2 regions of the Rossellomorea marisflavi genome follow, and region 1 is predicted to be linked to the other one. Evidence: predicted binding sites of a transcription regulator. Region 1 holds the regulator's gene; the other holds the start of a gene.
What was found. The regulator LexA, encoded in region 1, represses DNA repair genes until DNA is damaged. The targets are predictions, from matches to a motif close to CGAACATATGTTCG.
Positions count from the first base shown of each region.

Region 1 (4,428 bases):
TAAAAAGGACCACGCTTAAAAGGCAGCGTGATCCAGTATGGACTTACAATCAGTGTTTCTTTTTGTTTTGAATATCTTGTATTTTCTTGGGCGTCACTTCATTCCCATCAGGATCAAAGATTCTGGTATTCTCTATGGTCCCTTTCATGGATTGACGGAACGTCTCAAGATATTCTTTCCTCAACCTGGTCTGTTCCTTCGCTTCATCTGCTGAAAGCCCGGTAGACTTGGATTTTTTGGACAATTCATTGATCCGGTTCATTTTTTCTTTTGAAAGCATCTATAAAACCCCTTTAATTTCGGTAACGTATAACGACATGTTACTAAATATAAAGGGTGATGACAAGGGTTACGCTTGATCGATGGAGTCCATATGTTCTTTATAGCGCCGATGAACGGTTGCCTTCGAAACGTCGTAGCCAAACCCACGCAAAGTAGCGGCAATTTCTGCAAATGTCAGCTCATTTTTGCGAAGCCTGACGATTTCTTCGACGGGGACTTCCTTTCGTTCCCTGCCTTCGATATTCCCTTTGTTCTTCAGATTCTTCTGGGGACGGAACCCGTTCGCAACTGCCCTTTTCATCCCCCTTTTAATCTTCAGGTTATGCAGCTTGCGCTGATATTCCTCCACCATGCTTACGATATTGATGACCATGGAGTCGGAGTCCGACAGGTGGAGCTCGCCGCTGTGGGATTGACTGATAATTTTGACCTCTTCTTTCAACAGGCAATGGATCAGGGCAATCTTCGCATTGCCCCTTCCAATCCTCGTCTCATCCTGGATCAATACCGCATCGATCGACTGATCCCTTACTATGTCCAGCATCTCGAGGACGCCTGGCCGGTCAAGATCATAACCACTTGCCTGATCCTTTATGACCGATGCCACCTGCATCCCATACTCCAGCGCAAGCTTGGACAGTTCTTCTTCCTGACGTTCGAGTGATGTTTCCTGTGTATCTTTCTTCGTACTCACCCGACAGTAGATGATTGCATTCATTAAAAATCCCTCTATTCCTCGTTCATGACATACTGATAATCCCCGTTGATCCCGAGCTTCTTTTCGACTGGAAGCACTAGTGAATCACCCGCAGAAATTGTATAAGTGGAAAGATTATTCCTTTCTCCCACCCACTTGATAAATTCATCGGTGGACATGGAAGAGTCGCTGCTGTATTCCTCTGCGATGGTCCAGAGCGTATCACCATCCTGTACCTCGATACTATGATAAGATACTCCGCCTCCCATTTGAAGAATGAAATAGATTGAAGCCATAAGTGCCAAACCAAAAAATACGAGTATATATGAGTAATTCGCCCAAAGTTTGCCTACCATAATGTTCCCCTCCATACGAATGTTTGTTCTGTTTGTTGTATCCATCATAATACGAACATCCGTTTGGAGTCAATCAAAAATTCGAACTTATGTTTGTATCGTTCCCATCCCCATGTTATAATGGGAACATAAGATCGATAGATTGAGGTGCGTGACTATGACAAAACTATCCAAACGGCAGCAGGATATCTTGGAATATATCAAAAGCTCCGTAAAAGAAAAGGGCTATCCGCCTTCCGTACGTGAGATCGGGGAAGCCGTTGGACTTGCCTCAAGCTCCACTGTCCACGGCCATCTGGCCCGACTCGAAAGCAAAGGCCTCATCCGCCGGGATCCGACCAAGCCAAGAGCCATCGAGATCCTCGACCTGGTGGAAGACTCGATCCCCCGCCATAATGTTGTGAATGTTCCCCTCATCGGGAAAGTCACAGCCGGTCAACCGATCACAGCGGTTGAAAATGTCGAAGAGTACTTTCCTCTCCCGGAAAGAATGGCTCCTGCTGACGAGCATACTTTCATGCTGGAAATCATGGGTGACAGTATGATCGAAGCCGGTATCCTCGACGGGGATTTCGTCATCGTAAGGCAACAGCAAACCGCCAACAATGGGGAGATCGTAGTCGCCATGACGGAAGAAGATGAAGCGACCGTGAAACGATTCTTCAAAGAAAGAGATTTCGTGAGGCTTCAGCCTGAAAATTCCTCCATGGATCCGATCATCCTACGCAATGTATCCATTTTGGGCAAGGTCGTCGGTGTCTACCGTCAAGTTCATTAAAATGACAAGCTAAAAGGAGCTTCCGTCACATGTGGCGGAAGCTCCTTTTCTTCTATCTTTCAAGATAGCGGTATAAAGTGGACTTACTGATGCCCGTTTTTTCTTTTATTTCTGCCAGGCTGTAGGTTTTTGATTCATACATGGCTATGGCCTTTTTTACGTTTTCATCAGGCTTTCGCGGTCGCCCCGTACTGACTCCCTTTTCTTTCGCTTCTCCTATGCCCTTTTTTGTCCTTTCACTGATCACATCACTTTGAAAGCTTATAAGATGCTCCAATACCTCCTGAAAACGGTACGTCTTCCCAGGACTGGTCGACAGCCCTTCAGATATGGAAATGAACTGTGTCCCTTTCGTTTCTAACTCGTTCAACAGTTCCAATAGCTGCCGGGTGGAATCAGCAAAGTCGATTAAAGAAGCCACGACGACCGTATCCCCCTGCCCTGCTTCTGCAAGCAGTGCTTCCAAGTTCACTCTCCTCTTCGGTGAAGAATGTTCCTCCTTGTATAGAACCGTACATTTTTTTCCCAGCAGTTTTTTCTCCTGAATCCGTCCTTCAGGATCATCATTGCTCGGTCTGTAGTATCCGATGATCATACCTATCTCCTTCCCCCTCTCCTGTTTGGAATTGTTTTTCCCGAAAAGGTTCACTTTTGGGAAAAACGGTGATAAACTGTTTTCTATTGAATTAAAATTTATGATTTTTTAGAGGTGACAATATGAAGAATACCATAAAACAACAATGGTTTTCGAATGTCAGGGGAGACATCCTTTCGGGAATCGTCGTAGCCCTTGCGCTCATTCCTGAGGCCATTGCCTTTTCCATCATAGCCGGTGTCGATCCAATGGTCGGGCTATACGCTTCTTTTTGTATTGCCGTCATCATTTCCTTTGTCGGCGGAAGACCTGCCATGATTTCTGCTGCTACCGGTGCCATGGCCCTTGTCATGGTCCCTCTTGTCAAAGATTATGGGTTAAACTATCTGTTGGCAGCCACTATCCTGACAGGAGTCATCCAACTCCTGTTCGGGGTATGTAAAATCGCAAGGCTCATGAAATTCATCCCACGCGCTGTGATGATCGGATTCGTGAATGCTTTGGCCATTCTGATTTTTTCAGCTCAAGTGCCTCACTTTTTCAACATTAATGGGATGACCTATGTATTTGTGGCGGTGACATTGGTGGTTGTGTATGTGCTCCCCCGATTCGTAAAATCCATCCCCTCACCCCTAGTGGCTATTGTGGTGCTTACTGCCATTGCCTTGATTTCAAAAGCAGACTTGAGGACCGTGGGAGATCTCGGGACGATACGTCAGACCTTGCCATCGTTCTTCCTTCCCGATATCCCGTTCTCACTTGAGACATTGAGTATCATTTTACCCTACTCACTCGCCCTCGCGATTGTAGGATTACTCGAATCCCTTATGACGGCTTCCATCGTAGATGACATGACGGATACGGACAGCAATAAAAATCAGGAAGCAAGGGGTCAGGGAATCGCCAATATTATCAATGGATTCTTCGGTGGGATGGCCGGATGCGCGATGATCGGTCAGTCGGTGATCAATGTAAAATCAGGTGGACGGGGGCGATTATCCACCTTTGTTGCAGGCTCTTTCCTGATGTTCCTAATCATCGTACTTGGGGATTTCGTCGTGAAGATCCCCATGGCGGTTCTCGCCGGAATCATGATCATGGTCTCTATCGGTACGTTCGACTGGTCATCATTCCGTTACATCAGGAAAGCCCCTAAAGCAGATGCCGCAGTGATGCTCATCACCGTCGCCATCGTGGTTGCCACTCACGACCTCTCAAAAGGGGTCATTGCAGGGGTATTGCTCAGCGCCATGTTCTTTGTGGCCAAGATATCCAAGCTGAAGGTGACGGAAAAAGTGGAGGGTGTGAATCGTCATTTTAAAGTGGAGGGTCAATTGTTCTTTGCATCCGTGGATACGCTTGTGGGTGCATTCCAATTGTCTGATGAGGTACAACATGTCAAAATCGATTTTACCGGTGCACAGATCTGGGATGAGTCCGCTGTGGCAGCCCTTGCCAAAGTTTTGACGAAGTTCAAAGACCAGGGGTGTGAAGTAGAAACGATCGGACTTAGCTCATCAAGTAAAAAGATTCAGGACTCCTTACTGTTGATAGACCAAAAAACGACTTTAACAGCTTAATGAATCAATGCAAAACGGATGCCCAGGCATCCGTTTCCCCTATGATCATCCTTTTATTAGCGGACAATTTCCTTTTACTCTCATCGAAACCATTGGTTATATAGTAGTCGTTCCAATTTCAAATACTCTAATGAGCATTC
Region 1 is NZ_CP081870.1:2,026,405-2,030,832, reverse strand. Features, by position in the region: gene K6T23_RS10665 (DUF896 domain-containing protein) at 50-280, opposite strand; gene K6T23_RS10660 (YneB family resolvase-like protein) at 350-1,000, opposite strand; gene yneA (cell division suppressor protein YneA) at 1,012-1,335, opposite strand; gene lexA (transcriptional repressor LexA) at 1,493-2,113, shown strand; gene K6T23_RS10645 (recombinase family protein) at 2,166-2,708, opposite strand; gene K6T23_RS10640 (SulP family inorganic anion transporter) at 2,831-4,288, shown strand.

Region 2 (4,428 bases), 1.1 Mb from region 1:
CGCGCTCCGCCGATTGACATCGGATGAGTATTGAGGCCCTGAAGGCCAAGATAGTTCGCCAGCTCGTTCGGTGCAATCACCAAGGAGTCATTCCTTTTCGCGATGGCGACAGTATCACCCACGTGGTCGTTATGTCCGTGGGTCAGGATGATCACATCAGCTTTGACGTCATCTGCATTTAGATCGGTATATTCATTCCCGTTGATGAACGGATCAACAAGGATCGTTTTTCCGTTGGTTTCGAATTTCACCACTGAGTGGCCATGATATGAGATCTTCATCATTATCTCCCCGCTTCCGTAAATGTTTACAGACGTAGTTTACCCGTTTGATCAGCCGGTAAAACAGAATGGTCCTTTACAATGAACACTTCTTCGGATTGCTGAACCGATTGAAAATCATCCGTGAACAGAACGCATGACTACCGGCTGCTGTGAGGCAGCCTCTTGTAGCGTTCACTGTCCATACTGCTCCCTGATCCAGCCCGCATCATTTAAGAAGTCGGCTCTGGATAGCGTTTCTCTTCTCAATCGCTCCCGGTACGCTGTGATTGTCCCGTCATGGGATACCACGTACACGTGATGGGCGCCCTGATCCTCAGCCCACCGTAAAAAGACATCTGCGCATTCTGCAAACTCGTCATGGGGCAAGACATTGATACCTGACGTCCACATGTTTCGGTCCATCCCTGATCCCAACTCAAACCCAGGAAATTCGGTTCCAATTGTCTCCTGGTCGAGCATCCGGTCACATGGAAGGGTCATTGCCCCCTGCTTCTGCGGGAACATCCTCGGGGACACCAACGGATGCACGACCCGCCTGCACCCCGATTCACCGGCAATCAAGGAGGCCGTTTGCAAGGTCCTTCGCGTAGGGCTCGCCACCACTAGATCATCCTTCGTGACATCGAAAACGGACGAAAGGCTTCTCGCCTGCTCTCTCCCCGCTTCCGTCAATGACGGGTCCTCCAACTGAAAGCTTTCCGGCAGGCTCAGCGTATGCTCCCCCTGCCCATGTCGGATGAATGTGATCTCCATTGGCTACCCCTCCTTTGACGCATGTGTCATTTCCATGATCACATACGTCTTGCCGCCTTTGGTGAAGCGGCGGTCGGTTTCACGAAGACCGAACCGGGTATAGAAGCCGGCTTTCTCGATGCGTGCGTTGCACCAGATCCGGCGGATGCCCATGGCTTTTAGTTCTTCGAGTACATAGTCAAGCAGTCGGCTCCCGTAGCCCTTTCCCTGCTCTTCATCAAGGGTGGCAAACTTCCTGAACTGACACTCCCTTTCCTCGATGAAGAGGGAGATGACGGACTTCAGGTCACCTTCATGAAAGAGTCCGTAGTGCAGGGCCGATTCATCGCCCTCCACCTTGATATAGTCATAGGGTCGGTCCGGCCACATGACGGTGTGGCGGAGCTCCCAGGCTTGCGGGTGATCGATTTGTTTAATCATGTCAGGCTCTCCTTTTGGATGCACGTTTGATTGTAAAGAAGTTGGAACTGATGGCCACTAGTGCACCGATGACCAACCCCATCTTCTAGTAGCCTTCCTCGTTGAATTCTGAATACAGAAAAGAGCTTAGCACAAAGAGTATGAACCCCATCGCAAAAAGGATTTTCCCCGTCATGGTGAATTTCTTCAACATGATTTCCACCCCCATTTATCTCTCTTTGATGAATAACCGCTCGTAAAAAAACTTCTCTATTACCATATCATATCCCCTGTACGATTTCCTTTTATTTTCCATAAACAAAGACACTCACGCTCCCGCAAGTGTCCCTGTCGCTCTTATTCCACTACATCCACCGAAATCAGATCCTCCACCCGCACCTTGACGAATCCTTCATCTCCGCACTCAAGTATCAGCTTCCGGTCCCGCTCATTGAGATAATGAACCGTCCCCGTCGTCATTTCACATTTCCCCTTCAATTCATTCCAGATTTTCATACGTAGGGGAAGGTGGTACTCCATGGCGTAGCGGATCCGTTCCTCCATCTCCGTCATGGCAAAGATGTCGACTTCAGGCTTCTGATCGCGCTCGAAAACCTCCCAAATATCCCTCAGTTCCTTGACGTGCTCCGGGAGCATGAGCGACGTCCATTTGATTTTCCCTCTGTCTCTTATCATTTCAATCACCTCTTTCCGGTAGTATAACCGAACATCTGTTCTTTTACGAAATGAGACGTATTGAGACAGAAGGCTTATAGGCTGCCAATTATCTCCACCCATTTACCTAGATGATTGGGAACGGGATAATTCCTCTATAAAAAAGGAATTAACCAGGTAGCCTCGAATGACTAGTCGAGATGATTATTAGAGAGGGGTACTCAAAATGAAGAATGGTGCCGCAAAAGATGTTCTTGAAGTATACAAAACGGCCGTTTACGAACAGGATGTGGAGAAATTCTTATCTATCCATGCCGAGGATGTTCACATTTATGATTGTTGGGGCAACTGGGAATGCAGAGGGATCTCAGAGTGGAGAAAGAATGTGATCGAATGGTTTACAGGTTTGAGAGAAGAAGGAGAGATCCTCAAAGTCCTATTTAACGAAATAAAGGTAGAGGAAAGCAATACAGTCGCTTTTGTTCATTGTGAAGTGGTGTTTGCTGCGTATACGAAAGAATCGGAAGAAAAACTTCGACAGATCGCGAACCGGTTTACATTCGGTCTCAAAAAGATTGAGGGGTCTTGGGTCATCGCCCATCAACATTCTTCGTTGCCGATCGATATGAACACGGGAAAAGGAATGTTCCACCTGAGATGAAAACCGTAAAAAGCTTCTTCCCTCCACATAATTGCTGAAGGGACGAAGCTTTTTTCAAATGGGAGGAACCTCTCTATCCCCTTTACCTCCACCTTATGTCTCATACCAACCCGGCCTTTTGCCCGTCGAATCCACCCGTTCGTCAAGGTACAGTATAGAAAAGGAGGTCATGACCATGATCAAAGGATTATACGAAGCCCATCTTCCCGTAAGGAGCGTAGATCGTTCCATCGCATTCTACGAGGGGCTGGGTTTGGAGCTCTCCCACCGCGCAGGGGACGGGCTTGCGTTCATGGGGATTGAGAAAGAAAGAAGCTGGCTCGGGCTATGGGAAACGGATTGTGTGGAACTCGCGTATCACCCTTCCATCCGGCATATCGCCTTCCACGTTTCACTGGAAGAATTGAAGCAGTCCGTCCCCTGGCTGATCGAGCGCGGCTGCACACCCCGCAAAGCATTCGGATTCGAACCCGTGGAACCGTTCATCATGGCACATAACGGGATGGCCCACGCAAAAATCCACTTCCCCGATCCCGACGGCAACAGCCTGGAGCTGATCTGCCCCCTTGAAAATCCGGGAGATGCGAACGGGATGATGTATTTGAGTGAGTGGATAGCAGAGAACTAAAACACAATATGATTCCATTAGAAGATAGAAGAAACGACTTAGACTGTATCACGACTAAGTCGTTTTAAAAATGGTCTATTGCAATCTACCTCAATCGTACATTTTCCTTTTCATAAAAAGGATGTACGCCAAGCTTTTGATCCTGCATTCTATCCTTTGTTTCTAAAGAAGTAACAAATAAGGAAAGGGTATCTACATTTGTAAATAGTGGAATATTGTGTTGAACAGCATTCTTTCTCAGCTCCTTCTCCCACTTACTCTTACCTCTTCGCAAATCGATCACGATCCCTATCGATTTTTGTTTCATTTTCCTGATTAATTCAGATAAGATATCTTCAGATAAACTGATTGTTTTTATGTTTTGATTTAAATGACCCGTACCTTTTTTCTCACCCTCAACAAAGAGGAACTCTGAGGTGTGGCAAGACAATCTTTCAAGAAGCTGTTCAAGATGGTCATTGATGAAATCTACTAGAATTAAAGCCTGTTCTTCTCCAATTCCCAAGCTCAGCCCAGCTGCTTGAAAAGACTTTAATACCGCTAGGTCGAATTGTTTGTCATATCCAATTACTTCTCCAGTAGACTTCATTTCGGGTGTAAGAATGGGATCAATAGCTGTCATTTTGGAGAAAGAGAAGACCGGCGCCTTCACATAGAATACATCATCCCTTGGTCTTTCATTCTTCGACCTATCATCTGATGAAAGCGAGTATCCCAACTGACAATTGGTAGCGAGGGCAGCCATGTTAAGATCTGAGATCTTACTAATAAATGGCAATGTTCTACTTGAGCGTAGATTTATCTCGATTAAGTAGATTTGTTGGTTGGAATACACCGCTTGAATATTAACTAATCCTTTGATCTTCAAAAATCGTGTGAGCTTGTTTGTCAACACGGTTAGTTCATCAAGGACTTTCTTTCCGAGCTTTCGAGGTGGATAGATTGCCATCGAATCACCGGAGTGAACCCCGGATTGTTCAATATGCTCCAAAACTGCTGGTATGACTGCTTTCTCACCATCACAAATC
Region 2 is NZ_CP081870.1:946,914-951,341, reverse strand. Features, by position in the region: gene K6T23_RS05110 (metal-dependent hydrolase) at 1-281, opposite strand, end outside; gene K6T23_RS05105 (histidine phosphatase family protein) at 456-1,037, opposite strand; gene K6T23_RS05100 (GNAT family N-acetyltransferase) at 1,041-1,457, opposite strand; gene K6T23_RS05095 (YolD-like family protein) at 1,794-2,132, opposite strand; gene K6T23_RS05090 (YybH family protein) at 2,338-2,772, shown strand; gene K6T23_RS05085 (VOC family protein) at 2,948-3,400, shown strand; gene carB (carbamoyl-phosphate synthase (glutamine-hydrolyzing) large subunit) at 3,486-4,428, opposite strand, start outside.
Region 2: K6T23_RS05095 (YolD-like family protein) is a predicted target of LexA. The motif match lies at 2,161-2,174, and genes of this name have one in related genera.